4 regions of the Arthrobacter sp. UYCo732 genome follow, and region 3 is predicted to be linked to each of the others. Evidence: riboswitches for the same ligand, from Rfam matches in the RefSeq annotation. Region 3 holds a riboswitch; each other region holds the start of a gene.
What was found. Region 3 has a riboswitch for thiamine pyrophosphate ahead of ABIB45_RS02095 (bifunctional hydroxymethylpyrimidine kinase/phosphomethylpyrimidine kinase). Riboswitches for the same ligand answer to the same signal wherever they lie in the genome.
Positions count from the first base shown of each region.

Region 1: another riboswitch for thiamine pyrophosphate. It lies ahead of ABIB45_RS10165 (ECF transporter S component); the one in region 3 lies ahead of ABIB45_RS02095 (bifunctional hydroxymethylpyrimidine kinase/phosphomethylpyrimidine kinase).
Region 2: another riboswitch for thiamine pyrophosphate. It lies ahead of ABIB45_RS00230 (FAD-dependent oxidoreductase); the one in region 3 lies ahead of ABIB45_RS02095 (bifunctional hydroxymethylpyrimidine kinase/phosphomethylpyrimidine kinase).
Region 4: another riboswitch for thiamine pyrophosphate. It lies ahead of ABIB45_RS18710 (3-oxoacyl-ACP reductase); the one in region 3 lies ahead of ABIB45_RS02095 (bifunctional hydroxymethylpyrimidine kinase/phosphomethylpyrimidine kinase).

Region 1 is NZ_JBEPPJ010000005.1:134,809-142,190, reverse strand. Features, by position in the region: gene ABIB45_RS10200 (Na+/H+ antiporter subunit A) at 1-625, shown strand, start outside; gene ABIB45_RS10195 (Na(+)/H(+) antiporter subunit C) at 622-1,194, shown strand; gene ABIB45_RS10190 (Na+/H+ antiporter subunit D) at 1,191-2,798, shown strand; gene ABIB45_RS10185 (Na+/H+ antiporter subunit E) at 2,795-3,340, shown strand; gene ABIB45_RS10180 (MrpF/PhaF family protein) at 3,337-3,615, shown strand; gene mnhG (monovalent cation/H(+) antiporter subunit G) at 3,605-4,018, shown strand; gene ABIB45_RS10170 (DUF4235 domain-containing protein) at 4,082-4,345, opposite strand; TPP riboswitch at 4,683-4,819, shown strand; gene ABIB45_RS10165 (ECF transporter S component) at 4,890-5,510, shown strand; gene ABIB45_RS10160 (ABC transporter ATP-binding protein) at 5,510-7,099, shown strand; gene ABIB45_RS10155 (energy-coupling factor transporter transmembrane component T family protein) at 7,096-7,382, shown strand, end outside.
Region 2 is NZ_JBEPPJ010000001.1:43,256-50,637, forward strand. Features, by position in the region: gene ABIB45_RS00215 (DEAD/DEAH box helicase) at 1-1,541, opposite strand, end outside; gene ABIB45_RS00220 (RNB domain-containing ribonuclease) at 1,832-3,340, opposite strand; gene thiE (thiamine phosphate synthase) at 3,404-4,153, opposite strand; TPP riboswitch at 4,181-4,300, shown strand; gene ABIB45_RS00230 (FAD-dependent oxidoreductase) at 4,293-5,696, shown strand; gene thiS (sulfur carrier protein ThiS) at 5,693-5,929, shown strand; gene ABIB45_RS00240 (thiazole synthase) at 5,934-6,749, shown strand; gene ABIB45_RS00245 (4a-hydroxytetrahydrobiopterin dehydratase) at 6,808-7,146, shown strand; gene ABIB45_RS00250 (hypothetical protein) at 7,156-7,382, opposite strand, start outside.
Region 3 is NZ_JBEPPJ010000001.1:446,595-453,976, reverse strand. Features, by position in the region: gene proB (glutamate 5-kinase) at 1-188, opposite strand, end outside; gene obgE (GTPase ObgE) at 178-1,767, opposite strand; gene rpmA (50S ribosomal protein L27) at 1,883-2,146, opposite strand; gene rplU (50S ribosomal protein L21) at 2,207-2,515, opposite strand; gene ABIB45_RS02095 (bifunctional hydroxymethylpyrimidine kinase/phosphomethylpyrimidine kinase) at 2,788-4,398, opposite strand; TPP riboswitch at 4,381-4,478, opposite strand; gene ABIB45_RS02090 (Rne/Rng family ribonuclease) at 4,597-7,382, opposite strand, start outside.
Region 4 is NZ_JBEPPJ010000020.1:7,970-15,351, reverse strand. Features, by position in the region: gene ABIB45_RS18740 (helix-turn-helix domain-containing protein) at 1-134, shown strand, start outside; gene ABIB45_RS18735 (TnsB C-terminal domain-containing protein) at 127-993, shown strand; gene ABIB45_RS18730 (AAA family ATPase) at 990-1,802, shown strand; partial or broken gene ABIB45_RS18725 (IS256 family transposase) at 2,252-3,498, opposite strand; gene ABIB45_RS18720 (recombinase family protein) at 4,288-4,596, opposite strand; gene ABIB45_RS18715 (bifunctional hydroxymethylpyrimidine kinase/phosphomethylpyrimidine kinase) at 4,519-4,884, shown strand; TPP riboswitch at 5,094-5,196, shown strand; gene ABIB45_RS18710 (3-oxoacyl-ACP reductase) at 5,253-6,017, shown strand; gene ABIB45_RS18705 (LLM class flavin-dependent oxidoreductase) at 6,029-7,345, shown strand.

The DNA of each region.
Region 1 (7,382 bases), on a different contig from region 3:
CCGGGACGCCTGGATCGTCGCAGGCCGGACCCTGGCCCCTGAGCGGCGTTCCATCATCTTTGAAGTGGTGACGCGGCTGATTTTCCACTCCCTGATCATCTTCTCCCTCTACCTCCTCCTGGCCGGGCACAACCTGCCCGGCGGCGGATTCGCCGGCGGCCTGACAGCAGGCCTTGCCCTTGCCATCCGGTACCTCGCGGGCGGCCGCTTTGAACTGCGGGAGGCCACTCCCGTGGGCGCCGGTACCCTGCTGGGCATCGGGCTCGCGACGGCGGCAGCGTCGGGTGTGGTGCCGCTGCTGCTGGGCGGGCAGGTGTTCCAGACCGCCATCATTGAAATCTGGCTGCCGGTCTTCGGCGACATCAAGTTCGTCACCTCGACCATCTTCGATATCGGCGTCTACATCGTGGTGGTGGGCCTGGTCCTGGACGTACTGCGCAGCCTGGGCTCCGAGATCGACGAACATTTTGAAGAACTGGCAGCGGCGCCGGCCGAAGAAGGCTCGGCCGACGAAGCCGCCCTTGCCCAAGGCGTTCTGACCGGCGCCGGTCCCGGCACCAGTCCCGGCGAGGGGCACGAGCCCGAGGTCATGTCCAGCGAAACCACAGCGAAGGGCCAAGGATGAGCGTCAACCTGACCCTGCTGATTGTGATGGGTGCCCTGTATGCGTGCGGCATCTACCTGATCCTCGAACGCAGCCTCACCCGCGTGCTGCTGGGGCTGATGCTCCTGGCGAACGCCACCAACCTGCTGATCCTGGCCACCGGCGGCTATGCCGGGCTGGCGCCGTTCTATGACAAGGACACCGGAGACAGCGAATACGCCGACCCCCTGCCGCAGGCCCTGATCCTGACCTCGATTGTGATCTCGTTTGCGGTGACCGCATTTATGCTCAGCATCATTTACCGCACCTGGGTCCTGGCCCGCCAGGACGAGATCCAGGACGACATCGAGGACCGCCGCGTCGCCGCGACGCCCAGGTTCGATGCCGAGGACGACGCCGCGATCCCGGCCGAGACGTCCGAGTTTCCCCTGACCATGCTTGGCGGCGACGGCAGCACCATCTCCGACCACGCCGAAACCGGGGACCACGTCATGGTTGGCTCCCGGACGATCCCGGCCGTGGATGCCGCCGCCGAAGAGCAACCCGGGTCGCGGAACGTGCCCCCTGGCCCCGAAGGAGGTGTGAAGTGAACATCGCAAGCTTTGCACCGCTCGCCGTCGTACTTCCCATCCTCGGCGCCGCCCTGGCGTTCCTGCTGATCCGGCATTCCCGCGCCCAGCGCGCGGTGAGCATCACTGTGCTGTCCCTGACGCTCCTGCTGGAGTGTTTCCTGCTGGCGTCGGTGTGGGACGGCGGAACCGCCGCTGTGGACATCGGCGGCTGGCTGCCGCCGTGGGGCATCGTGATGGTGGTGGACCAGTTCTCGTCGCTGATGCTCGTGGTGTCATCCGCCGTGAGCCTCGCGGTGCTGATTTACGCCACTGGGCAAGGCATGGCCGACGGTGACGAGGACGCCCCGGTGTCCATCTTCCACCCCACGTTCCTGATTCTCGTGGCCGGGGTGTCCAACGCGTTCCTTTCCGGGGATCTTTTCAACCTCTATGTCGGTTTTGAGATCCTCCTGACGGCAAGCTACGTCCTGATGACACTGGGCGGGACCGGCCCCCGCATCCGCGCCGGCGTCACCTACGTGGTGGTCTCCGTGGTGTCCTCGGTGCTGTTCCTGATTTCCATCGCCATGGTTTACGGCGCCACCGGAACAGTGAACATGGCCGACCTCGCCATCAAACTCGCGGACCTGGACGAGGGTACCCAGACCCTGCTGCACGTGATGCTCCTGGTGGCTTTTGGCATCAAGGCGGCCGTGTTCCCGTTGTCGTTCTGGCTGCCTGACTCCTATCCCACCGCGCCGGCGCCGGTCACGGCCGTGTTCGCCGGGCTGCTGACCAAGGTGGGTGTCTATGCGATGGTGCGTACCGAAACCCTGCTGTTCCCCGGCGACAGCCTCAACACTCCACTGATGGTGGCGGCGTTGCTGACCATGGTGGTGGGCATCCTTGGTGCCCTGGCCCAGAGCGACATCAAACGTCTGCTGTCCTTCACCCTGGTCAGCCACATCGGCTACATGGTGTTCGGCCTGGCGATGTCTTCGGTGGCCGGGCTGGGCGCCGCCGTGTTCTACGTGGCCCACCACATCACCGTCCAGACCAGCCTCTTCCTGGTCACCGGACTGATCGAACGCCGCGGCGGCAGTTCCTCGATGGACAGGGTGGCCGGCCTGGCCAAGTTGTCGCCGGTGCTGGCCCTGCTGTTCTTTGTGCCCGCCATGAACCTGGCCGGCATCCCGCCGTTCTCCGGGTTCCTGGGGAAGGTGGGGCTGATCCAGGCCGGCATCGAGCTGGGCACACCCCTGGCCTACGCCCTGGTGATCGGCGGGGTACTCACCAGCCTGCTGACGCTCCTGGCCGTCGCAAGGGTCTGGAACCGTGCTTTCTGGCGCAAGCCGTCCGACGCCGAACACCCTGACCCCGTCCTGCTGGCTTCGCCGGAAAATTCGGACACCGGCCAGCGGGCAGGGCGCACCAACGTCACGCTGCTGCCCCGGACGATGGTGGGCTCAACCCTCGGCCTGGTGGTCCTTGGCGTGGCCCTCACAGTCTTCGCCGGGCCGCTGTTCCGGGTCTCGGGCCAGGCAGCCCAGGAAATGCTGGAAAGGTCCTCCTACATCCAGGCCGTGCTGGGTGAGGACACCGAAGTTCCCCAGCTGGCGCTGAAGTCCGGAGGCGGCAAATGAGCCGCCGGCGGATTTCCCTGCGCCAGGAGCTCCCGCTGCTGGTCTGGCTGGTGCTCGTATGGGGAGCGCTGTGGCAGGACTTCAGCCCCGGTAACCTGCTCTTCGGCGCCCTGCTGTCCGTGCTGGTGGCCCGCATGTTCTACCTGCCGCCGGTGGAACTAAGCGGCCGCTTCAACATCCTGCACGCGGTACCGTTTGCCCTGCTGTTCCTGTGGCGGGTGGCGGCAGCGAGCATCGAGGTGATGTACCTGGCGGCCATTCGCGGCCCCCAGGTGATCAACGCCGTCGTCGCTGTCCCGCTGCGGAGCCACCAGGACCTGATGGTAACAATCGTGGGGCACGTGATATCGCTGATCCCGGGCTCCCTGGTGGTGGAGGTGGACCGTTCAACGTCCACCCTCTACCTGCACGCGCTGAACATCAGCGCCCCGGAGGACGTGGCGGACCTGCGGAGGGAAGTCCGCTCCATTGAAGCGCGCCTGATCAAAATCATGGGGACCACGGAAGAACTTGAAATCGTCCGGCAGGAGGCCGCAGCATGATGCAGACCGTCCTGGCCGTCACGGCAGTCATTCTTTCGCTGGCAGCGGCCGGCGCCATCATCCGGATTGCCCGCGGCCCTTCGCTGCTGGACCGGGTGCTGGCCTCAGACGTCCTGCTCGCCATCCTCGGCGCCGCGCTGTGCATCGACATGGCCGTCAACAAGCACCTGAACAACCTGATGCTGCTGGTGGCGCTTTCCGTTGTCGGCTTCATCGGCTCGGTGACTGTTGCCCGTTTCGTGGCCGACCGGCGGGAGCAAACCCATGAGTCCTGAAGCGAGCGTGGTGGATAACGTCATCGATGCCGTGACGGCGGTGTTCCTGGTGGTGGGCGCCCTGATGTCCCTCGCCGCCGCCATCGGCCTGCTGCGCTTCCCCGACCTGCTGAGCCGGATGCACGCGGCCACCAAGCCGCAGGTGCTCGGGCTCTTCCTGCTGCTGGCGGCCATCGGCCTGCAGATGCGGACGTGGTGGGTGTGGCCGGTGCTGCTGGTGGCGTGGATCTTCCAGCTGCTGACCGTGCCGGTGTCCGCGCACATGGTGGGCCGATCCGGCTACCGCACCAAACACCTGCACCGAGAACTGCTCAGCTCTGATGACCTCGACGCCGTGGTGCAGAAGGCGGCGCAGTCCTCCCGTGAGCAGTCAGCACGTGAAGAAGCGTCCGGCGGCGGCTGAGAGTTTTTGTCCAGATAATTTGGCTTCAGGACTGCCCAGGGGCCATTAGCTGGACAAAACTCGCTAGACGACGTCCTGGCTCTTAGCGAACCTGGTGATGGCCCGCTGCGTGCCGCGGTTGGCGAGCACCTGGATGATGGTGCTGACCGAGGCTGAAATAAGCGCGAACGTCAGCGCCGAGCGCAGGCTCGTGGGGGTGTCTTCGTCCTTGCCGGTGGGGACCTTGCGGCCGGTGGACTTTTCCCACACGGTGTTGACTAGCTTGGTACCGACAAACCCGGCGCCGAGGCTGATTGCGGTGCCGAGCAGCTTGATGAGCAGGTTCATTCGTTGAACTCCTTATGGGCTATCGGGGATTGTCATTAGCCTAACGTCATCGGACCGGGGGCCGGCACTTGAGCCGCCCGGCTCTTGCCCAGGCCCACCAGCATTGAGGGCATTTCAGCAGCAGCCCCAGGTGGAGGGATTCGTCCTTCGTGAAATGCGGGAACTGCAGCTCGCTGACCTCGGCGTCGGTCCTTGCTATCAGCGCTTCGAGCGAGCACTGCGGCTGGCTGTCGCTGGAGTCGGGATCGAATACGGTCACATGTGGGAAGTCGGCAGCCGTGGCCCACAATCTACCGCGCCTGCGGTGTAAACTGGATCACGCCCATCAGGGCAGATTTATTTACGACAGGGGAGCGCCGCCGTCGGGCACTGCAGCAATGCAACCGATGGATAGGCGCTGAGAGTGCGGACAGCCGCAGACCCTCGAACCTGATCCGGTTAGTACCGGCGCAAGGGAGTCGAGCTTCTCAGAGTGTCCGGATCCGGGCGGCGCAGTCCGTGCCGAAACCGCGAACTCTCCCCTCCTGTACCTCAGGAGGCAGAAATGACAACAGTAGGCATGAAGAAAGCCAGCTATAGCTGGCGGGTTGTGGACATCGTGGTGGCAGCTTTGATCGCCATCGCCGGCGGTGTCATTTTCTGGGCCTGGTCCCAGGGTGCGGCGCTGGTGTCCGCGCCGATGAACGCCACGTACCCGCCCCTCACCGGCCTGATCGCCGGCGGCTGGATGATTCCGGCCGTCCTGGGCATGCTCATCGTCCGCAAACCGGGCGCAGCGCTCTTCTGCGAGGCCGTTGCCGCCACCGGTGAGCTCATGATGGGTTCCCAGTACGGCACCACCGTGCTGATCTCCGGCATCCTCCAGGGCCTCGGCGCGGAGCTCGTTTTCGCCGCGTTCGGCTACAAGAAGTTCAACCTGCCGGCAGCCGTGCTCGCCGGTGCCGGTGCCGGCCTGTTCTGCGGCCTGAACGATTCCTTCCTCCCGTGGGGCTGGAACATCGCCTATGAAGCCGGCGACAAGGCCACCTACATTCTGTTCTGCGCGATCTCGGGTGCCGTCATTGCCGGCGCCGTGTCCTGGATTGCCACCCGCGGCCTGGCCAAAACCGGGGTGCTGGGCTCCTTCGCTTCCCGGAAGGCCGGTTCGGAGCCCGTTTTCCACTGATGGCCGTTTCCGACGCCGGTGCTTCCGGAGTGCGCCCGGCCGCGGTATCCGCCCGTGGCTGGGGCTGGCGGCACGCCGGCCGCATGGCGCCGGCCGTCCGCGGGCTCGATCTGGACATCGCGCCGGGCGAGCGGGTGCTGCTGCTGGGCCCTTCCGGTGCGGGCAAATCAACGCTGCTGCACGCCCTCGCCGGAGTGCTCGGGGATGAAGGGGACGATGCCGACGAGACCGGTTCGCTGCTAATCGACGGCGCGGTGCCGCGCAGCCAGCGCGGCCGCGCCGGGCTCATGCAGCAGGACCCGGAAACGCAGGTGGTCCTCTCGAGGCTGGGTGACGACGTCGCCTTTGGTGCCGAAAACCTGGCCGTTCCCCGGGACGAGATCTGGAAGAGGGTCCATGAGGCGCTCTATGACGTGGGGCTGCGCAGGGCCGGACGCCCGCAGGGCGGAGCTGGCGGTGCCGGCGGCTTCGGCGGCGGACTCCCGCTGGACCGCCCGACGTCGGCTCTGTCCGGCGGCCAGAAGCAGCGGCTGGCCCTGGCCGGCATCCTCGCGATGCGGCCGGGGCTGATCCTGCTGGACGAACCGACAGCCAACCTCGATCCCGCCGGTGTCCTGGAAGTCCGCGACGCCGTGGGCCGCTGCCTCGACAAAACCGGCGCCACCCTGGTGGTGGTGGAACACCGGGTGTCCGTCTGGAAGGACCTGGTGGGCCGGATTGTGGTGCTGCAGCCGGGCTCGGGCGTGCTGCTGGATGGCCCGCCGGACCGGGTGCTCGCCGAGGCGCGGGACATGCTGATCGGGGCCGGTGTCTGGGTGCCGGGCCATGTTCCGGCCACCCGCCCCCGTGCGCGTGCTTCGGCTGACGGCGGCCAGCTGCTGCTGGCGGCCGAGGACGTTGCCGTGTCGCGCGAGCGGCCCCGGCGCCGCGGCTTCCGCACCATTCCGCCGGTGCCGGTGCAAGCGGGGATCACCGCCCAGGTCCGCGCCGGCCAGGCACTCACCGTCACCGGCCCCAACGGCGCCGGCAAGTCCACGTTTGCGCTCACCCTCGCCGGACTCCTGGCGCCGGTGAGGGGGAAGATGTCTGCAGCCGTCGAGCTTTCCGATGGTGCCGGAATCGATCCCTTCACGTGGAGCGCCAAGCAATTGATTTCCCGCATCGGCACGGTCTTCCAGGAGCCCGAGCACCAGTTCGTCACGGGTCGTGTGCTGGATGAGCTGATGTTCGGTCCGCGCCACCTGGGTTTTGGCGAAGAGCGTGTGGAGGAACTCCTGGCACGGCTGCGGCTGACGCACCTGGTGGACGCCAACCCGTACACGCTGTCCGGCGGTGAAAAGCGGCGGCTGTCCGTGGCCACGGTCCTTGCGGCCCACCCGCGGGTGCTAGTGCTCGACGAACCCACGTTCGGCCAGGATGCCAACACATGGTCCGAACTCGCGTCCTTCCTGTCCGAGCTGCTCGACGCCGGAACGTCAGTGGTTTCGGTGACCCACGACGAAGAGTTCAGTGCCGTCCTGGGCGGCACCGAACTGCGCCTTGGCCCGGCGTCGCGGGGCGGCGCCCGCCAGGAAGCAGGTGCGGCATGAGGGATGCCCTCACACTCCGAGGCAACCACGCCCTGTTGACGCACGCCAACCCGCTGGCCAAGTTCGGAGCCGTCTTCCTCATCACCCTGGTGCTGGCGCTGTCCATCGACTGGGTGTCAGCCTCCGTAGCGCTCGCGGCCGAGTTGGCGGTCTTCCCGCTCGCCGGACTTACCCTGCGCCTGCTGTGGCAGCGCGGCTGGCCGCTCATCATCGCGGCTGCCGTGGGCGGCTGGAGCACGGCGATCGTCGCGGCGGACAGCGGCGCTGTACTGCTCGACGTCGG
Region 2 (7,382 bases), 400 kb from region 3:
GTACGACGACGGCGGTCGCCTGAGCGTCCACCCTCGGAAGCGCTGCGGCGGCTGCTGTTGTCACGGCCTCCTGAACGGTTGCTGTCGCGTCCGCCGTCGCGTCCGCCGTCGCGTCCGCTGTCGCGTCCGCTGTCGCGTCCGCTTGAGCGCGTGTTCTTCTTGCCGGTTTCGCCCAGGTCCTCCAGGACTTCGGCATCTACACCGGCGAGCGTGCGCTTGTTGCGGGGCAACCGGCCCTTGGTGCCTGCCGGGATGTCCAGCTCTTCATACAGGTGCGGGGACGAAGAGTAAGTCTCCACGGGTTCCGGAACGCTCAGGCCCAGGGCCTTGTTGATCAGGCCCCAGCGCGGCATGTCGTCCCAGTCAACAAAGGTCACGGCTGTCCCCTTGTTGCCGGCACGGCCCGTGCGGCCCACGCGGTGCAGGTAGATTTTTTCGTCTTCAACACACTGGTAGTTGATGACGTGCGTGACGTCATCCACGTCGATCCCGCGGGCAGCGACGTCGGTGGCCACGAGCACGTCCACTTTGTTGTTACGGAACGCACGGAGCGCCTGCTCGCGGGCGCCCTGGCCCAGGTCACCGTGGATGGCGGCAGCGGCGAAACCGCGGTCCAGCAGTTCTTCGGCCACCTTGGCTGCCGTGCGCTTGGTCTTGGTGAAGATGATGGTGCGGCCACGGCCGCGGGCCTGCAGGATGCGGGAAACAACTTCGATCTTGTCCATGCTGTGGGCACGGTAGATGAGTTGGCGGATGTCGCGCTTGGTGAGGCCCTCGTCTTCGGGATCAGCTGCCCGGATGTGGGTGGGCTGCGTCATGTAGCGGCGGGCCATCGCGATGACCGGGCCCGGCATGGTTGCGGAGAAAAGCAGGGTCTGGCGGACTCCCGGCGTACCGGCAATAAGCGTTTCCACGTCCGGGAGGAAGCCCAGATCCAGCATTTCGTCGGCCTCGTCCAGGATGACGGTCTTAACGTTCTTGAGGCTCAGGTGCTTCTGTTTGTACAGGTCGATGAGGCGGCCGGGGGTTCCCACCACAATCTCGACCCCCTTCTGCAAAGCCTCCACCTGGGGCTCGTACGCACGGCCGCCGTAGATGGTGGTGATGCGGGCGTTGCGCTTCCGCGACGCGGTCTGAAGGTCGTTGGCAACCTGGACGGCCAGTTCGCGGGTCGGCACGATGACAAGGGCCTGCGGTGCACCGGGAACGGCGAGCTTGTCGAAGCCGGCGTCATCCGGTCCCACCACGCGCTGCAGCGCGGGGATGCCGAAGCCGAGGGTCTTGCCGGTGCCTGTCTTGGCCTGGCCGATGATGTCGTGGCCTGCGAGGGCTACGGGCAGGGTCATGGCCTGGATGGGGAACGGGTGGGTGATCCCGGCGTCTGCCAGGGACTCGACGATATCGGCGCGGACGTTGTAGTCGGCGAAGGATTTCTCCTCGATTTCGTGCGGCTTCTCGTCCGAGATGATGGTCTCTTCGGGTTCGATCGTTTCGATGCCGGAATCGTCAGTCAGGATCTGGTGGGTATGCAATTCACTCACAGGTGAGTTTCCTTATTCATTTGGGCATTGGCGCTGCCTGCTCAACGGCTGGCCAACGAGGCCGTACCGGAGCACGCTCGGGCGCGCAAGCAAATCCAGTGGAAGCCGATCGCGGGCTATCTAAATGCTGGCACTGGTGACCAGCGGGTCTATCTCAAGATCGCGTAGGGGCGGGCTTGTTGAATCCAAAATCAAGGAAATCAACGACCGGGCATCCATTTCTACTACTTCAGTCTAGCCGTACGGACATGGAATTCCGGCCTTGCCCCTCAGGGGAGTGCCCAGTCAGTTCAGGACAGCAACTCGAAGTGGACCTCGCGGGCGGCGATGTCGGAGGAGATCAGGCGGACCCGGACCTTGGTTCCGGACTCGAGGTCGCCTGCGCAGCGGGCGGTCACGGCTGGCTCGGAGATCTGGATGATCCCCGAGGGGCCGTTGCCGTTTTTGCCGGCTCCGCCCCGCCCGTTTCCGTTTCCGTTGCCGTTCTTTCCGTTCCCGTTATCCTTCTGCGGCTTGGACCCGGAAATGACAATCGCATCGAACTCCTGGCCGATGTGGTTGACCAGAAGTGCGGCCTCCACGGTGTCCAGCGCCATGCGCTCCATCCGGGCAGCCAGTTGGTCCGAGCCAGCCATGATTTCCGGCAGGGTGGGCAGGGCTTCCCGCGCCCAGCCAGGCACCGGCCGGCCGTTGCTCAGGGCCTCGCAGATCACCAGGACAAAGCGGTCGATAAGCCGCCGGAGGGGCGCCGTGGTGTGGGCATAGGCGGCGCCGATGGCGGACTGGATGGCGTCCTCAGGAACAGTGCCATCAAAGGCGGTGTAACTTGCGCCGCGGAACAGCATTCCGGCGGAGTGCAGGATGGCCAACTGCCGCGGCTCGGTGGGATCGAGGCTGCGAAGGTACTCGCCATAGCTGGTTTTCCCATCCCATGCCTTGCCCAGGGCCACGGTTTGGAGCCTGAAATGCCTGAGGGAGCGCTCGTCCGGGGCGGGCATGGTCCGCAGGATGCCTACTTTCCCCGTCAGCATCAGCTTGGCCGCCGCCATGCCCGCCATGAGGGAAATCTGTGCATTCCAGTCTTCCACCGGGAGCTGCGGCGCCGCTGCAATCCGGTAGCCGCCGTCGGGGGTCTGCACGATCTCCTGCTCCGGCATGTTCAGGCTGGCACCGCCGCGCTGCCGCTCCAGTTCAACGCGCTTGAGCCCCACTTCCCTCAGGAGCTGCAGCACGGGGTTGGCTGTGCCGGCATCGATGTCGGCCTGGACGCCCTTGTAGTCCAGCTTGGCCCGGCTGCGGATCGTGGCCCGCTGGACGGTGACGGTCGAAACCTGGGCGGCGTCGTCCAGCCCGAAGTCCCAAACAAATGCAGCGCACAGCTGATCGGCCAGGAGGCTGCCGGCTTGTTCGCTGATGACTTCAGGGTGCAAGGGGATGCGGCCGTCCGGGGCGTAGAACGTCTGGCCGCGGCGGCGGGTTTCGGCATCCAGGCTGCCGCCGGGGCGGACAAAAGAGGGCACATCAGCGATGGCATAAAGCACCCGGTAGCCGGCGCCGGCACGTTCGATGGAAAGCGCCTGGTCCAGGTCCGTGGACGACGCCGGATCGATCGTCAGGAACTCAACGTCCGTCAGGTCCGCGGCGGGGAGCTGGTGGGCTGCCACTGCTGCCTCGGCGTCGCGGACCGCCTCTGCAGGGTAGGGGCCCGGCAGTTCCAGTTCGGTCCGCAGGGCACTCAGCGCTGCCGCGAGGGCGTTGGTCTGCTCGCGGACATTGGGGGCCAGCCGATGATGTGACACGAAAGTCAGGTTAGCCCGATTTCCATGGATCGTGCACGCCCCGCCCCGCTGCGCGCAGGTTTCTTAGGATGCGGCGGCGTCCAGGGCGACCACGAGGGCGCCGGCCGCTGCGGCGGGGTCGGCGGCTTCCGTGATGGCTCGCACCACAACTATCCTGCTTGCCCCGGCTTCCACCACCTGCTCAACGTTGCTCAAATCGATGCCGCCGATCGCAAACCAGGGCAGTGTGGCCTGGGCGCCGCCGGCGGCGCGGACTGCCTCCGCTGCATAGCGCACCAGGTCGAGGCCGACGGCGGCCCGGCCGGGTTTGGTGGGGGTAGCCCACACCGGTCCGACGCAGAAGTAGTCCAGGCCGCCGTCGGCAGTCACCGTTGCGGACATCCGGATGGCGCCCTCGATCTGTTCGGTAGTGTGGGTGGAGAGCCCCACGGTGGCTCCGGCACCGAGCAGAGTGCGGGCCGATGCCACGGGCAGGTCCTTCTGCCCGATATGGAAGACGGGCGCGCCCGTCAGCATGGCGATGTCGGCGCGGTCATTGACGGCCCAGAGACGGCCGTGCCGGGCGGCGGCTGCCTGGAGCACCGCCAACAGTTCCAGCTCCTCGGCGGCCTCGATCCCCTTGTCGCGGAGCTGGATGATGTCCACCCCGCCGGCAAACGCCGCGTCCACAAATTCCGCGAAGTCCCCGCGGTCCCGGCGGGCATCGGTGCACAGGTACAACCTGGCGCTGGTGGGCAGGCCGTTGCTGGACGCCTCCGGCGGTATCTGGGCGGAGTGGCTGGGAGGGGTAGCGGGAGCGGAGTGTGCGTTCATGGAAACTACCCTAGTTCCCCTAAACTGGGTGAGTACTGCGGGAGCCCGTTGCAGCCGTCACAAAGCGGCCGGGCTGAGAGGGCACCAGAGCCGACCGCTTGACCTGATCCGGCTAGTACCGGCGTAGGGAAGGAAACACATGCTCTCCCCATCCAGCGGCGCACCCGCCAGCCCGCCAGCCAGTGCACCAGCCAGCCCGCCTTCCGAGCCAGCAGGCAGTCCCGATTTCTGCCACGCCGACGTAGCTGTCATTGGCGGCGGCGTCATTGGCCACGGGATCGCCTGGGAAGTGCGGCGCTCCGGCCGCTCCGTGGTCCTGATCGATGATGCACCCGGCTCCGGGGCCAGTTGGGCGGCAGCCGGCATGCTCGCGCCCGTCAGCGAACTGCACTACCAGGAGGAAGACCTTCTGGAGCTGATGCTCGAATCCTCCGGCCTCTGGCCCGCCTTCGCAGCCCACCTCGCCGGGGCCGGGGCGGGGGATACCGGCTACCTGACGACGCCGACCCTCGCCGTCGGTGCCGATGCCGCGGACCGCCGCGCGCTGATGGACCTGCGGACCGTGCAGCAGGCCAGCGGCCTGGTGGTGGAACCGCTGACCGTCCGGGAAGCACGGATGAGGGAGCCGCTCCTCAGCCCGGCGATTTCCTGCGCCTTGGAAATCCCGGCGGACCACCAGGTGGATCCGCGGAAGCTGGTGGCGTCCCTGCAGCAGGTCCTGGCCAGCCACGAACCCGGCGCCGGAACCGCTGTGGACGGCGCCCGCGGCGGGTTCGCCGTCGGGCACCGGGCCGAAGCCCTACTCTGGGATGCCGGACGCGTCAGCGGGGTGAAGCTGGCCAACGGCGGCACAGTCACTGCGGGAGAGACCATTGTGGCCAACGGCCTGCAGGCGGCTGCGCTGGAAGGATTGCCGGACGGGCTGCGCTTGCCTCTCCGCCCTGTGTACGGCGACATCCTGCGCCTCGCCGTACCGCGGCACCTGCGTCCGCTGGTCACCTCCACCGTCCGCGGCCTGGTCCACGGGGTGCCGGTCTACATCGTCCCGCGGCAGGACGACACCGTGGTGATCGGCGCAACCCAGCGGGAGGATGCACTGTCCGCCATCCCGGACGCCGCCGTGTCGGACCCTGCCTTGCCGGGCCCCATCACGCCGAGCACTGCCTTTTCACACACCATCACGCCGAGCACTGCCGTCTCCGCAGGCGGCGTCTACCAGTTGCTCCGCGACGCACAGGCCCTGCTGCCCGCCGTCGCCGAGCTGGAGCTCCTGGAATGTACCGCGCGGGCGCGCCCCGCGACGCCGGACAACGCACCCCTGCTCGGCCGTGTACCCGACTCCCGGCCCGGTGTCGGACACATCGCCGGGCTGATCATTGCCACCGGATTCTTCCGCCACGGCGTGCTGCTGGCTCCAGCGGCGGCGGCCATCTGCCGGGACCTGCTGGACGGCAGGGAGGATCACCGGTGGCACGCCCTCAGCCCGGCCAGGTTCTCCAGCCAGCCTCGAACAACCTTTCAATCGACTAAGGAAACAGCATGAATATCACTCTCAACGGCGCGCAGCATGCCGTGGCCGACGACGCCTCCATCACCACACTCGTCACGGAGATCACGGGCCGTCCCCTCGCAGCGAACGGCCAGGCCACTGATGGACAGAAACTCGGCGTGGCCGTTGCCCACAACTCAGACGTAGTACCCCGCAGCCAGTGGTATGCCACGGCACTCGCCGAAGGTGACACCGTTGAACTGGTCACCGCAGTCCAGGGAGGCTGACACCATGCCAGTAACCAGCAGCATCAGCACAGGAAACCACCCAGCAGACACGGACCGGCTGGTGATCGACGGCGTGGAGTTTGGTTCCCGCCTGATCATGGGCACCGGTGGAGCTCCGAGTCTCGACGGATTGGGCGCCGCCCTCGTGGCGTCCGGCACCGAACTGACCACGGTGGCCATGCGGCGTTATTCACCGAAAGAGTCAGGCTCACTCTTCCAGCTCCTGGTGGACCACGGGATCCGGGTCCTGCCCAACACGGCTGGCTGCTTCACCGCCCGGGACGCGGTGATGACGGCGGAACTGGCGCGCGAAGCGCTGGAAACGGACTGGGTCAAACTGGAAGTCATCGCCGATGAACAGACCCTGCTGCCGGACGCCGTCGAGCTCGTGGACGCCACCGAACAACTCGTGAACCGGGGGTTCAAGGTGTTCGCCTACACGAACGATGATCCCGTGCTCGCCCTGCGGCTGGAGAACCTTGGGGCCGCCGCCGTCATGCCGCTGGGCGCCCCGATCGGCACTGGCCTCGGGATCCTCAACCCCCACAACATCGAACTGATCGTCTCGCGCGCGTCGGTGCCCGTGGTGCTGGACGCGGGCATTGGCACGGCGTCCGACGCGGCGCTTGCCATGGAGCTGGGTTGTGATGCCGTGCTGCTGGCCACCGCCGTGACCCGGGCCCAGAACCCGACGTTGATGGGGGAGGCCTTCAAACACGCCGTCATCGCCGGTAGGCTGGCGAAAGCGGCCGGCAGGATTCCGCGCCGCGAGCACGCCCTGGCATCATCGGCGATGGAAAACCGGGCCGAATTCCTTTAGCCCGGCGCCCGCTGCCGTCTGCCGGGTCGGGCTCACAGAACCAACCTAGGAGTCCGCTGTGACCGGCAAAAAAGACGTCCTCACCCGCGAACGGCTTGACGCTGTCCTGGCCGGGCTGCCTGACTGGCGGTACCGGCTGGGCGGGCTCGTCACGATGTATAAAACGCCGACGGCGGCCGCAGCACTTGAGCTGATTGCCGCCGTCGGACGCCTCGCGGAAGCGCAGAACCACCACCCCGACCTGGAATGGCGCTACAACCGGGTGTTCATCCGCTACACCTCGCACGACGCCGGGGGCGAAGTCACTGAGCGGGACGCCGCTGCAGCGGCGGCAGCCAGCGAAGCGGCCGGCCAGGCCGGCGCGACTGCGCAGCCCGAGGCCCAGTGGAACACCTGAAACGGGTGGCTACAACTTCAGGGCCTGTGTGAGCCGCTGTATGTCGTGACGTTCGCGCGTCCGGCCCAGGTAGATGACAGCGCCGATGGCCGCCGCAGTGCCCAGGACCATTGGCAGGACCCACGGAATCCAGGTCAGACCGGGCAAGTAGCCAAAGCCCGCCGTGATGAGGAGGATCCAACTGACCGCACCCACCGCGACGGCGACGCCGGCGGGCAGCCCCGTGCCGTACCTGG
Region 3 (7,382 bases):
TCGGTACCGGCGTTGCGCTTGGTGGCCAAGGCATCAGCCAGTGCCGTCAGTGCTTCCTCGGAAATGCCGCCCTTGATACTTGTGAGCGACGACGAACCGACCTTGACGACGATCCTGCGGGCGTCCGCGAGTACGCTCCGGTCCACGGCCCGCTGGTGCGGCACCGCGGTGACGGCGCTACTGGTCATCGTCTGCGCCCAGTCCACTCTCCTTGAGCGGCTTCGCGGGCCGCCGGCTGCTGACGGATTCAGTCCAGATCCCGGCCTTGCGCTCTGCTTCCAGCTCGGCGCGCGCGGCGGCCTTGGCATCCTTGCGTTCCTGCTGCTCGTCGCGCTTCTGGCCGCGGGTGGGGCGGTCGCCGATGTCCGCAAAGCGGACGTCGGTGCCGCGGGGCGCAGCGAGCAGTTCCGCACCGGCCATCATGGTGGGTTCCCAGTCGAAGACGACGCCATCGTCCTCGCCGATCACCACGGTGTCGCCCGGCTTGGCACCCTGCTTGAAGAGTTCGTTTTCCACGCCCAGCTTGGCGAGCCGGTCCGCGAGGTAGCCGATGGCTTCCTCGTTGGTGAAGTCGGTCTGCTTGACCCAGCGCACGGGCTTGTCGCCAAGGACGCGGAACAACGGCTCCAGGTTCTTTTCTTCGCGGCGGATCTTGAAGCCGGCCTCGTTGACGGCGCGGGGCCGCAGGACAGGCGGCTGCACCTTCGGCGGAGCGGCGGCCAGGGTGTCGCGGGCAGCCTGGACGATCTCTGCCATGGCAAAGCCGAGCTGGCGGAGCCCCTCGTGGCTGGTGGCCGAGATCTCGAAGACCCGGTAGCCGCGGGATTCCAGTTCGGGTCGGACGAATTCAGCCATGTCCTTGCCGTCCGGCAGGTCAACCTTGTTCAGTGCGACCAGCCGCGGGCGGTGGTTCAGTGGAACTACTTCGCCGTCGGTTCCGGCGTAGCTCATGTCAACGGCGTACTTTTCCAGTTCCGCTTCGATAATGGCCAGGTCTGCCAGCGGGTCACGGTCGGATTCGAGCGTGCCGCAGTCCAACACGTGCACCAGAGCGGCACAGCGCTCAACGTGGCGCAGGAAGTGGTGACCCAGTCCCTTGCCTTCGCTGGCGCCCTCAATGAGGCCAGGGACGTCGGCGATGGTAAAGCGGACATCGCCGGCCTGGACGACGCCCAAGTTGGGGATCAGGGTGGTGAAGGGGTAGTCGGCAATCTTGGGCCGTGCAGCGGACATGGCTGCGATCAGGCTGGACTTGCCGGCGGAGGGGAAACCCACCAGTGCAATGTCTGCAATGGACTTCAGTTCCAGCACAACGTCGCTGGACTCACCCTCGATGCCCAGGAGCGCGAAGCCCGGGGCGCGGCGCTTCTGCGAAGACAGTGAGGCGTTGCCCAGGCCACCCTGGCCGCCGGCGGCCGCCACGTACTCGGCGCCTTCACCCACGAGGTCGGCAAGGACGGTTCCGTCCTTGGCCTTGACCACGGTACCGTCCGGGACCGGCAGGATAAGGGTTTCACCGCTCTTGCCGCCGCGCCAGTCACCCATGCCGGGCCCGCCGTTGGTGGCGTGGCGGTGCGGTGCGTGGTGGTAGTCCAGCAGTGTGGTGGTCTGGTGATCAACGCGGAGGATGACGTTGCCGCCGTCGCCGCCGTTGCCGCCGTCGGGACCACCGAGGGGCTTGAACTTCTCCCGGTGGACAGAGACACAGCCGTGGCCGCCGGTACCGCCGGATACGTGCAGTACTACCCGGTCTACAAAGCTCGCCACGTGGATCTCCTCAGTGCTGTTTCTGGACACCCTTAGGCGCCAAGACGATTGTAATGCGGTTAAAAGAACAGTGGAGCGGGCCAAATGGCCCGCTCCACCGCTTCAGAACTATTTGTTACTCTGCGGCTGCAGCAGCAACGATGTTGACGACGCGGCGACCGCGGCGGGTGCCGAATTCGACGGCTCCCGGGGTCAGTGCGAACAGGGTGTCGTCGCCGCCACGGCCGACGCCGGCGCCCGGGTGGAAGTGGGTGCCACGCTGGCGGACGATGATCTCGCCGGCGGAAACTACCTGGCCGCCGAAGCGCTTCACGCCGAGGTACTGGGCGTTGGAGTCACGACCGTTGCGAGTGGAACTCGCGCCTTTTTTATGTGCCATTTGAAATGCCTGCCTCTAAATTCTGGGGAATCTGCTGAAAACCTGAACAGTAACGGGTGGTTACTTGATACCAGTGATCTTGACCTTGGTCAGTTCCTGACGGTGACCCTGGCGCTTCTTGTAACCGGTCTTGTTCTTGAACTTCTGGATGACGATCTTCGGACCACGGAGGTCATCGAGGATCTCAGCCGTGACAGTTACCTTAGCCAGGTCCGCAGCGGCGGAGGTGACCTTGTCACCGTCTACCAGGAGCAGTGCGGGCAGCTGAATGGTGCTGCCGGCTCCACCGGGGACGCGGTTCATAGTAACGAAGTCTCCAACGGAAACCTTCTCTTGGCGGCCGCCTGCGCGGACAATCGCGTACACCACTTGGGAACTCACTTCTCTCGACGTTTATTACTAGATTTGCGTGCGGAACCTGGGCCATTTATTGACTGGGTTCCCGCTGTGCCTCAACGCCGTGGGGTCGTAACCCAAGTGTTGGCGTAAGCACCGAAGATCTAGAATACGCTAATTTTGCCTTCGGCCGCAAATGAGGCTGGTTACGGCCGAATGTCTGTGATAGGCACCACTAGTGGGGACAACACTGACAATTCAGAACCGTGCCCGATTATCCTACCGGCGGCGGCGGCCACAGCCGCTCAGGCGTGCAGGCGCGGCGCGTCGAAAAACTCCACTTCGAAACGGCTTGAGTGCGTGAACGCCTCTATCATCGCTGCCCGCTCATCCGCGGCTGCCTTCCGTCCGGCGTCATCAACCAAGGCGATCGCTTCGCGGGTGGCCTGCGCGAAGCCCTCGTCCGCGTACGTCCGAAGCCATTCGGCATATGGGTGTGCCGGCGGTGCCCCGGCCGCCAGGAACTGGGCGTGGAGCGTTTCTCCCACCTCGGCGTACAGCCAGAAGCAAGGCAGGAGAGCTGCAACCAGCACTCCGTAGCTGCCGGCGGCTGAGGTTGCCAACAGGTGGTCCACATACGACTTGGTGACCGGGCCAAGGACGGGTTCTACCGTGCGCGTACTGAGCCAGTTGCGGTGCAGTTCCGATTCGACCTCGAGGCACTGCTGGGCTGACCGGGCCCAGAACAGCTGCGCGGCTTCCGTCGGCGCCAGCGCACTGGCGCGGGCAAGCACACGTGAGTAGCCGTTAAGGTAGATAGCGTCCTGGGCGAGGTAGTAGGCGAACTGCTCTTCCGCCAGCGTGCCGGCAGCCAGCGCCCGGATGAATTCCAGCCCGTAAATGACTGCCAGGTCCGGGGCCGCCGCCCGGCGAAGCGCGGCAGCGAATTCCCCGGGGGCGGGAGCCTGCTCCAGGTGGTGGAAGTGGTGGATGGGGCCGTTGCCTTCGCCTACCTCCAGCTGACCGGAAGCCTGCAGAGCACCGCGGAGCCACGGCTTCACCTGCCGCAGCGAGGCTTCCCAGTCACCCAGCCGGGCCTGCGCCGTAGCCATGGCCGAGGACAGTGAGCAGCCGGTGCCGTGGCTGTTGCGGGTGGGGATCCTGTCTCCAGTCACTTCCACTACCGGCCGGGTGAGCAGTCCGCGTGCGTTAATCAGGGCATCCGGGCACGCATCGCCGTCGAGATGGCCTCCCTTGACCAGGATGGTGGCGCCCGTGGCCGCGGCCAGCCGCTTCCCCTGCTCCAGCGCGTCCGGCCAGTTCCGCACCTGCGGCTCCCCCACCAGGATGGCGAGCTCCGCGAGGTTGGGCGTGATCAGGTCCGCGAGCGGCAGCAGGTCCAGCAGGGCAGCCTCCGCCGATTCCTTCAGCAGTCGGTCCCCACTCGTGGCCACCATCACCGGATCCAGAACCACGACGGCGGGGCGCACCTTCTCCAGCCAGCTGCGGACCACGTCAATCACCTCCACACTGCCCAGCATGCCGATTTTGACGGCGTCGATGGCAATGTCATCGCTGACGGCATCAAGCTGCTGGGCCAGGAAGCCAGCGGGCGGCACATGGACCCCTTGGACGCCGCGGGTGTTCTGCACGGTCAACGCGGTGATGGCTGCCATGCCGTAACCGCCCAGGGCGGCAATGCTCTTGAGGTCGGCCTGGATGCCCGCGCCACCGGACGGATCCGATCCGGCAATGGACAGCACCCGCGGAGTATGCCGCAGCACGTCCACCGCATTGGAAGGCCCACGTGCCGGATGCACCGTGGCAAGGGCAGGCGGCGTTTCGGATGCTGCCGCCGTTTCGGGAGTGGCGGCAGATACGGAAGGTAGAACGTGGGTTGAAGCCATAGGGGACATTCCTTCGCCGGTGCTAACCGGACAGGTTCAACGGGTCTGGATCTCAGCCGGCTCTCTGCGCGGCACCCCGTGTCAGTACCCAACACTAGCGTTTCCCATAAGACACCGTTTTAGATGAACCCCACAAACGCGGAATGCCCGGGCACTCCACCGATGAGTGAAGTGTCCGGGCAATCTGGCCGATGTCCTTGCGAAAGGTCAGAGTTCCGAAGCAGGAACCCCTACGCCCAGGATGATGGGTGCGCTGGTGTCTGCCGGTTTGGCAGCGGCAGGAGCCTGGGTGAGCTCCGGAGCCTTAGCGGCATGGGTATGGCCTGCGGACTCAACCGGCACCGCTTCGTGGTGCTCCACCGTGGTGGCGTTAGCTGCGCCCTGGGCACGGCTGGCACTGCGGTTGCGCCGCGGGCGGCGGGTACGGGTCTGCTCGGTGTGGTCGGAGTAGTCCTTCTCCACCGCGGCAGGAGCCTGACGGACAGGAGCCGCGGCCGGCTGGCGTGCCGCCGGCTGGCTCTGGGTCTGCTCGCCCGCGGCCTGAGCGCTCTCCGTCGGCATGGCTTCTGCAACAGGTGCCGGCACGCCAAGCTTGGCGAAGGCCTCCGTGAGCCTGTCCAGTGTCAGGGCCGGGGCCTGCGGCTGATCCTCGTGGTGCTCCACGAAGGGCAGCACCACCTGCTCGCCGCCGAAAGTCAGCACAGCGGCCGGGCGGCCGGCGTTGTCGGTCTCGGACCGTTCTACCGGTGCATGAGCCGGGGCCGCCGCGCCGGAAGCATTACCCCCGGCTGCTGAGGCGTGGGCCACTTCGTCGTCGTGCAGGTGCGCGGCATGGGCGGCGGCTGCAATGTTGGCAAGGGCTGCCCTGGTGGCCTCCGCCTTGGCGTGGCGCTCGGCGTCGCTGGGATCCGGGTGGACCGTGTGGATCTGCACCGGAGCTGCCGGGGCCATCTCGAGGGGTTGGCCGCCGCGGCCGCGGCGGCGCTTCCTGTCCGTCCGGCCGCCCTGCTGGGCGTCCGGGCGCTGGGCGTCGCTACGCTGGCTGTCGATCCGCTGGGTGTCGGGTCGGCTGTCCACACGCTGCACATGGTGCTCCGCGGCGACGGTGTTGGCGCGGCGGTGCTCCACGGGGTCGTCGTGGGTGACGATTCCGCGGCCGGCGCACGTTTCGCACTGCTCGCCGAAGACTTCCAGGAGCCCGGTACCCATGCGCTTGCGCGTCATCTGGACCAAACCGAGGGAGGTCACTTCGGCCACCTGGTGCTTGGTGCGGTCACGGCCAAGGCATTCCACCATACGGCGGAGCACCAGATCGCGGTTGGACTCAAGGACCATGTCGATGAAGTCGATGACGATGATGCCGCCGATGTCGCGAAGCCGGAGCTGCCGGACCACTTCTTCGGCCGCTTCGAGGTTGTTCTTGGTGACAGTTTCCTCGAGGTTGCCGCCGCTGCCCGTGAATTTTCCGGTGTTGACGTCCACTACGGTCATGGCTTCGGTGCGGTCGATGACCAGCGAGCCGCCGGAGGGCAGGAAGACCTTGCGTTCCAGCGCCTTGTGGATCTGTTCGTCGATCCGCCACGCGGCGAAGATGTCCTGATCCTTGGTCCACTTTTCCAGGCGGCCCACCAGATCCGGGGCAACGTATGTGACGTAGGCCTCGATGGTGTCCCAGGCTTCCTCACCGGAGACGATCAGCTTGGAGAAGTCCTCGTTGAAGACGTCACGGACCACCTTGATGGTGAGATCTGGTTCGCCGTAGAGAAGTTCCGGGGCCAGGATCTTGGTGGACGTGGACTGGCTTTCGATGCCCTCCCACTGCGCCCGCAGCCGGTTGATGTCATGCGTGAGTTCCTCTTCGGAAGCACCTTCTGCAGCGGTACGGACGATCACGCCGGCGTGCTCGGGCAGGCGGTCCTTGAGGATGCGCTTGAGGCGGTTGCGTTCGACGTCGGGCAGCTTGCGGGAGATGCCGGTCATGGAGCCGCCAGGCACATACACGAGGTAACGGCCCGGGAGGGAAATCTGGCTGGTCAGGCGCGCGCCCTTGTGGCCCACCGGATCCTTGGTGACCTGGACCAGGACGGTGTCGCCGGACTTCAGCGCGTTTTCGATCCGGCGCTGCTTGCCTTCGAGGTTCACGGATTCCCAGTTCACTTCGCCGGCGTACAGCACGGCATTGCGCCCGCGTCCGATGTCAACGAATGCCGCTTCCATGGAGGGCAGGACGTTCTGCACCTTGCCGAGGTAGACGTTGCCGATCAGGGAGTCCTGCTGGGTCTTGGAGACGAAGTGCTCCGCCAGGACGCCGTCTTCGAGGACGCCGATCTGGATTCTGTCGTCGCGCTGGCGGACGATCATCTGGCGGTCCACTGATTCACGGCGGGCCAGGAACTCAGCTTCGGTGATAACCGTGCGGCGACGGCCGGTGTCGCGGGATTCGCGGCGGCGCTGCTTCTTTGCTTCGAGCCTGGTGGAGCCCTTGACGCTGGTCACCCGGTTGTTGACTGCGGGTTCACTGGCCGCACGCGGCGCGCGGACGCGCGTCACTGTGTTGGGCGGATCGTCATCCCCGCCTCCGGTCAGTTCAAGATCCTGGTCACCGCGGCGGCGGCGACGGCGACGGCGGGACGTTACGCCTTCATCGGCCTGGCCGGCGGATTCTTCATCGTCCTCTGCGGCACCGTCCTGGTCGCCGTCGGCGCCGTCGGCGTCGCCGTCGTCGGCGTCGTTTTCACCGGTGCGGCTACGCCCGCGGCGGCCACGGCTACGGCGCCTGCTGCGGCTGTTGGCGACGTCCGCGTCGCCTTCTTCGGCGTCGTCCTCTTCCGTTTCTTCCGCAGCAGCGGCGGGAGCAGGCCGGACAACAGTGGTCAGGTCGGGCGCCTGGAAGAGCACCGACGTTGCCGAACCCGGTTCCAGGAACAGCGAACCGAAGGGGCTGGCAGGCCCGGCGGCGACCGCCTCCTCCGCCGAAGCGGCGGCCTGGGCCT
Region 4 (7,382 bases), on a different contig from region 3:
GACACGAACTGGTGCTGCGTCGGCGGGGGCCGACCGCCCGAACCGGATCTGGCAGGCAGATCACACTGAACTCGACATCCTTATCAGCGGGGCAATGGAAAACCCGAACGACCCTGGCTAACGACGGTGATTGATGACTATTCCCGGGCCCTTTGCGGCTACATGGTCTTCACCGGCGCGCCTTCGGCCCTGAACACAGCCCTCGCACTCCGGCAAGCGATCTGGCGCAAGAGCGACCCGAGTTGGGCGATGTGCGGCATTCCCGACATCCTGCACGTGGATCACGGGTCAGATTTCACCAGCCACCACCTTGAACGCACAGCCGTCGCACTTCATATCCGCATCATCCACTCAACGGTGGCCAGGCCCCAAGGCAGGGGAAAGATCGAGCGCTTCTTCGGAACCGTCAACACGGAATTACTCTCTACGCTCCCCGGGCAACTCGGACCGGGCAAACTCCTACCGAAGCTCGACCTCCCCGGCTTGGACCAAGCCATTGGTAGTTTCATCGCTGACTACAACGCCCGAACCCACCGCGAGATTGGCACCTCACCCCGGGACGCATGGATCGCTGACGGTTGGCTGCCACGGATGCCCGAGAGCTTGGACGAACTCGACGGGCTCCTTCTGACCGTTCCCAAAAACCGAACCGTGCAACGCGACGGCATCCATTTCCAGGGCCAGCGGTATCTCGCGCCCACTCTCGCTCCCTTCGTCGGGCACACCGTGACCATCCGCTACGACTCCCGAGACGTCTCCGAAATCCGGGTCTACGAGAACGACACCTTCGTATGCGTCGCCATCGATGAAGCCCACCCCAATCTCCGCCTCAGCCTCCGCGACATTGAAGCCGCGCGTAGAGCCCGCCGACGCGAGCTGCGCCGCGCCATCAACGAACGCATACCGGCTCTCGCTGACCGCGAGGAACCCCGGCAGAGCAGTCCAGCACCGCGCCGGCGTCGGTTGCGCACCTACGAAGAGGACGAACCATGAACAAGGACTTCATCATCACCAAAGAGCACCGGCGCTTCACCGAATTCGCCAACGCCGTCCGCAAGGAGCAGACCATCGGCATCTGCCATGGTGACGCCGGCGTGGGCAAGACCCAATCAGCACGTCGGTACGCGAACTGGGACGCTCTCGAGCCCTACATCACAGAATGGGGCCCGCGGGGCGACCACGACGCCAAGCACTACGCCCTCGCCAACCGCTCCCGCACCGTCTTCTACACACCTGAAGTGCTCCCCAGACCAAAGGACCTCATGCACGAGATCGACCACTTGCAAATCAGAATCGGCATCTGCGCAGACGAACACCAACGCCTCATCGGCAAGATCACCGGAGTCCATGTCGGCAATACCAACAAATGGGTCGAACTTCTGATCATCGACGAGGCCGAACGACTCACGCCAACGGCCCTGGAACTCCTCAGAGACAAACACGACCGCACCCAAATCGCGATCATTCTGATCGGCATGCCAGGCATCGACCAACGCTTCCGCCACTACCCGCAGCTCTACAGCCGCCTGGGCTTCTCGCACCGATACCTTGCCCTTGGGCGGGATGAACTCCTCTTTGTCCTGGACCGACACTGGAAACGCCTCAACCACACCCTGGACCCTGACGATTTCACCGATGCCCAAGCCATCGCCGCAATCGAACGAATCACCCGCGGCAACTTCCGACTCCTCGAACGCCTCTTCCCTCAAATCCAGAGAGTACTCAAAATCAATCAACTCGAGACCATCACTGACGACGACGTCGTCGAAGCCGCCGCAAGCATCCTTGTCATCGGCAACTAGCGACATGGAACGATCAAAAAAGGCCGCCACAAAGCGGTCAAATCCACAGGCATCGAAATGTGTCGATGACCAGTCTTGCAACCCTGGGGTTGAGAGACGACCTGAAGTGTAGCGTTCGGGGCTCGCGGATGCTCCGGGCAGTTTCGCGGGCGAGTCTCTACCCGCGAGGGTCGTGCTCATCAGCGGCGACAAGTCCTAAACCCTTACTGCTGTTTCCACTCGTCTGCTGCCTTCACCTGTCCAGGGGATCGCCGGTGGGACGGACGATGTTGAACGAGTCCATCACCACGGTGCGCGCAAGGCACTAGGGTCATCACTTGCAGGGTCTCCACGGCGAGATCGGCTATATACCGCCGGTAGAAGCCGAAACCATTTTCTGCTCAAATCTGCCGGTTACGTCCCGCTGAGTGGTGGAGTTTGCCTCGACACCGTGCGGGTCAGTTCTCTGATTATGCTGCAGTGAGTTCGGGGAGCAAAATCGCCTCCTCTACGGGTTCGGCGGGTGCCGTATTCATGGCCTTGAGTTCGGCCATGGAGGCCTCGGAGAGGTAGCGGCGGTCTCCGGCTTCCCACTCGTCATGTTGCTCGACGAGAACCGCGCCGGCGAGCCGCAGGAGCGCTGCCGGGTTGGGGAAGACCCCGACGACGTCGGTTCGTCTTTTGATCTCTTTATTGACCCGCTCCATGGGATTCGTGGACCAGATCTGGCGCCAGTGCCTGGCCGGGAACCCGGCGAATGCGAGGACGTCGTCGCGGGCGTCGCCGAGCATCGCGGCGACCTTCGGATGCGATTTGTGCAGCATCCGGGTCACCTCATCGAACTGGGTGTTCACGTGCCCGGTATCGGGCTGGGCGAAGGCGGTGCGGATGATCGAGGCGACCATCTCCTGGGACCCCTTCGGCACGGTCGAGAGCACGTTACGCATGAAGTGGACCGGCAGCGCTGCCATGCCGTGCCCTGGAATACCGTCCCGATGGCTTTCTTCAGGCCGCTGTGGGCGTCGGAGATCACCAACTGCACCCCGTCCAGCCCGCGGGCCTTCAGCGACCGCAGGAACGCGGTCCAGAATCCCTCGTTCTCGCTGTCGCCGACGTCGAAGCCCAGGACTTCCCGCCGCCCGTCCGCGGCCACGCCGAAGGCGACCACGACCGCCTGGGACACCACACGGTGCCCGACGCGGGCCTTGCAGTAGGTTGCGTCCAGGAACACGTACGGGTAGTCCATGGCGGAGAGGTCCCGGTCCCGGAACGCACCGACCTCATGGTCCAGGTCCTCGCAGATCCGGGAAACTTCGGACTTGGAAATCCCGGTGTCGGCCCCGAGCGCCTTGACCAGATCGTCGACCTTGCGGGTGGAGACCCCGTGCAGGTAGGCCTCCATCACGACCGCGTACAGGGCCTGGTCCACGCGGCGGCGCCGCTCGAGCAGGGCCGGGAAAAACGACCCGTTCCGAAGCTTGGGGATCTTCAGGTTCAGGTCCCCGGCGGTGGTCGTCAACGTCCTGGGCCGGGACCCGTTGCGTTGGGTGGTGCGTGCCTCGGAGCGTTGGAACGGGGCGGCGCCGATGAACGCGGTCGCCTCGGCCTCGATGAGCTGCTGGTACAGCGTTTCGGTCGCGGTGCGGATCCGGTCGGAGACATCGGTGAGTTTCAGTTGTCCAAGAAGGTCGAGCAGGGCAGACTGGTCTGGAGCCATCGTGTGTTTGTGTCCTTTGTGAGTTCTTTGATCGGTACTCACTGACCATCGCACGATGGCTCTTCACGTCGGAAATCCGATGCTCAGAAGCCGGGAACTACACCACTCCACGGGACGTAACCAATCTGCCCACCATCAAAACGATGGAACGGGTCTAACAAACCCTCCACCAAACCCGGGGCTTGACAGTTCAATAGCCAAGACGGCACTCCCGATCCGAGATCACGAAGACGACTTCGTAACAGGAAAGCTAACGGCGTCACGGTAGGTTGTCAACGCTCTGGGGGTGGTCCCCGGCCAGGGCGCGGTTTCCGCCCACTAGGCTCAATTGACAGTGACATTCTCACAGTCGGTTCCCGTGCGGGCGGTCGATTCCTTCTCCTGATCCGACGCGGTGTCTCGAAACCTCTGTGTCTTGAAACGGGCGGATTCAAGACGGCGCAAAGCCTGGGCGGCGACACCGAGCGATCACAGAACACCGCCACGAATATTCATCCGCGCACTGTGCCGAATGTTGACAGTGTGATGGGCGACTGTGGGGGATTGTCCCATCAGGAGTGTTCCGGTTTCAAGGAACTGAGACGGCCGGTCAGCGGCCTCGAAATAAATACGACACGCCATCCGATTCCTTTGCATTGTGAATGGCAGCGATATCTGGCGTCGTTCTGTCAGCGCAACGTGGCGGTCCAGCTCAGTGCTCAGTGCTTTTCCGTGGCCGCGGCCATCATCATCGCGGGTGTCCGGCAAGAGTGCCCCGCAGAAACGTAAATCGCGGGCCACGCACCCATTTCAGCCGTCTGTGGCGTCGCATTTGGTCCTCATCAGACCAGTTCGTTGCTTCCTATGCTGAGGTAGCGGTACGGGTGTTGCGCCCCCAGCTTGGTCCAGCTTCCAGACCACCACCTCGTCACCGTCCCGCAGGTGATCCCGCATCTTGTCCAGTTCGGGCCGGCTGGCGCTCGTTCCGCTCACGCCGTGACCGGTGAAGATCCGGTGGCAGCCGGCGGCATTCAACCCCGCATGCTGCCTGACGGCTGGCCGGGAACCGGGAGTTTTACGAGGGTCACTGCCCGGCGGGTGGAGACGGCCAATACTCATGGGACGGGATGCTCCATGTCCTCCGCCATGGCGACCCTGCAGGTGCGCTTTGGTGATTGGACAGAGGCCTTGACGGTGACCAAAGCGTGGCTGCAGGACAGTCTGCTTCATGCCTGGGAACTGCAGGTCGGTTCAGGCGCAGGTCCGATCCATCATTTTCACCAGTTATGGAACCCAACCGTTCCTGTCCCGGGTGAGCACCCGGTCCCGGGGCCTTCCCCGGGGTACCGGGCTCTGACGGTTCCGACGCTGCCGCACCAACGTTGCACCTCTGAGGGGGCGCTGTAGGTTGATGCGGACATTGGAGGTGTCTATTTTGGTGGTTTTAAGGGCCGTCCGGTCCACCCGGGGGAGACCGGTGCCCGCAGGTACGGGAGGCCCGGCGGTCGCGCCGTGGTGTCCGGCACGACAGCCGTTTGGGAATCAGGTCGGGCAGGGCACGGCGGCAGCACGGGCAGGTGAGGGCGCTGGTTTGGCCGGGGGTGGGTATAATCGGTCCCAGTGACACGGGGTGCCGGGCGGCTTGTTGGCCCGGCTGAGATGACACCCGTTGAACCTGATCTAGTTGACACTAGCGAAGGGATGTCCTGCAACGGTTCGCACGGTCCTGGCGCCCGGATCGCATCCTTTCGCCTTATCCGAAGGTGAAGAAACTGATGGAACTGGCAAAACAAATCGTTCTTGTGACCGGCGGTGGCCGCGGTCTGGGCAGCAATATTGTGCAGGCGTTCGCGGCCCGGGGGGCGCGGGTGGTCATCAATTATCGCCGCAGCGCCGAAGCCGCCGGGGAACTGGCCGCCGGTTATGGCCCTGAGCACGCTGTTGCACTGCAGGCTGACGTCACCGACTCCGGTCAGGTGTCGGTGATGCTGGAGCAGGCCCGGGCCCATTTCGGTTCCGCCGTCACCACTGTGGTCAATAATGCGCTGGCCGATTTCTCGTTTAACGGCGATGCCCGCTCCGGCGCCGGGGATATTTCATGGGCGGATTTTGAGGCACAATTCGGCGGCAGTGTCCGGGGGGCTTTGAACACGACCCAGCAGGCTTGGGAGGGGATGCGTGGCCACGGGTTTGGGCGCATCATCAACGTCGGGACCAATCTGTTCCAGAACCCGGTGGTCCCGTACCACGACTACACCGCGGCCAAGGCCGCCCTGCTGTCATTGACCCGCACCATGGCCAAGGATCTGGGGCAGCACAATATTGCCGTGAACATGGTCTCCGGCGGCCTGCTGCGCACCACCGATGCCAGCGCCGCAACGCCGGAGGAGGTCTTTGACTACATTGCCGCTTCGACCCCCCTGGGTAAGGTCACCACCCCGGCCGAGTTCGCCGATGCCATCTTGTTTTTCGCCTCGCCCTGGGCGCGGTCGGTTACCGGGCAGAACCTGGTGGTCGACGGCGGACTGGTCATGGACTAGGCGGCCTCGCGATGAACGGGAAACGGCAACTGCATCTGAACGCTTTCCTGCTGGGAGCCGGCCACCACGGTGCTGCCTGGCGGCGGCCCGGATCGCCGCTGGAGCAGCTCGGAGAGATTGGTTACTATGAGCGGCTCGCACAAAGCGCCGAACGCGGCCTTTTCGATGCCGTGTTCTTCGCCGACGGGCAGTCCGCCGGTGACGTCGGCGCCGGTCCGAGATGGTTTCTGGAACCGTTGACCGCGCTGGCGGCCATGGCCCGGGCAACGGAAAACATCGGGCTTATCAGCACCGTCTCGGCCACCTTTTATTCCCCTTTTCATGCCGCCCGGATGCTCGCCTCCCTGGATCACATCAGTGCCGGACGTATCGGGGCGAACGTGGTCACGTCCATGTTCGATGCTGAAGCCCGCAATCATGGTCTGGAAGCGATGCCCGACCACGCGCAGCGCTATGGCCGCGCCGCAGAGTTCATTGAGGTAGCGCTGGGGTTGTGGGACTCATGGGCTGATGATGCGCTGGTTCGGGACAGAGCCCGGTTCTATGCCGATCCGGCCCTGGTCAGGCCGTTGCATCATGAGGGCGACCACTTCCGGGTGGAGGGGCCCTTAAACGTGCCCCGGGGCCCACAGGGACGCCCCGTGCTGTTCCAGGCCGGTGCTTCCGGGGCCGGCCGGGATCTTGCCGCCCGGTACGCGGAAGGGATTTACGCCGTTGCCTACGATCTTCCCAGCGCCCAGGCCTACTATGCGGATATGAAACAGCGGATCGCTGCGGCCGGGCGTAATCCGGGGAAGGTAGCGATCATGCCCGGATTGGTGACGTATGTGGGCTCCACCGAGGCCGAAGCCCGGGCCAAACAGGACCGGGGGGATACGCTGCTGCCCACCGGAGAATCCCTGACACGGCTGGGCACGTTCGTGCAGCAGGACTGTACAGGCTGGGAGCTGGACGCCCCCGTGCCGTCCCTGCCGTCGGCGGCAGAATTTACTGGGCCGCAGGGCCGTTATGCCACCATATTGCGCATTATTGAAACCGAACGTCCCACCGTGCGGCAGTTACTTGGGCGCCTGGCCGCAGGAGGGGGCCACTGCACAATGGTCGGCACGCCGGAGCAGATCGCTGACCAGATGGAGCTCTGGTTCCGCTCCGGGGGCGCTGACGGGTTCAACCTGATGCCCCCGCTGCTGCCCGACTCCCTGGACGAGTTCGTCGATGACGTCGTCCCTGTCCTCCAGCGCCGAGGACTCTTCCGCACCCGCTACACCGCCTCGACGCTGCGCGGGCATCTCGGGCTGGACCGCCCGGCTGTCGGCGCCCCTGCGTAAAAGCGCCACTACGGCATGGCGGCGGTTCCGATCATCC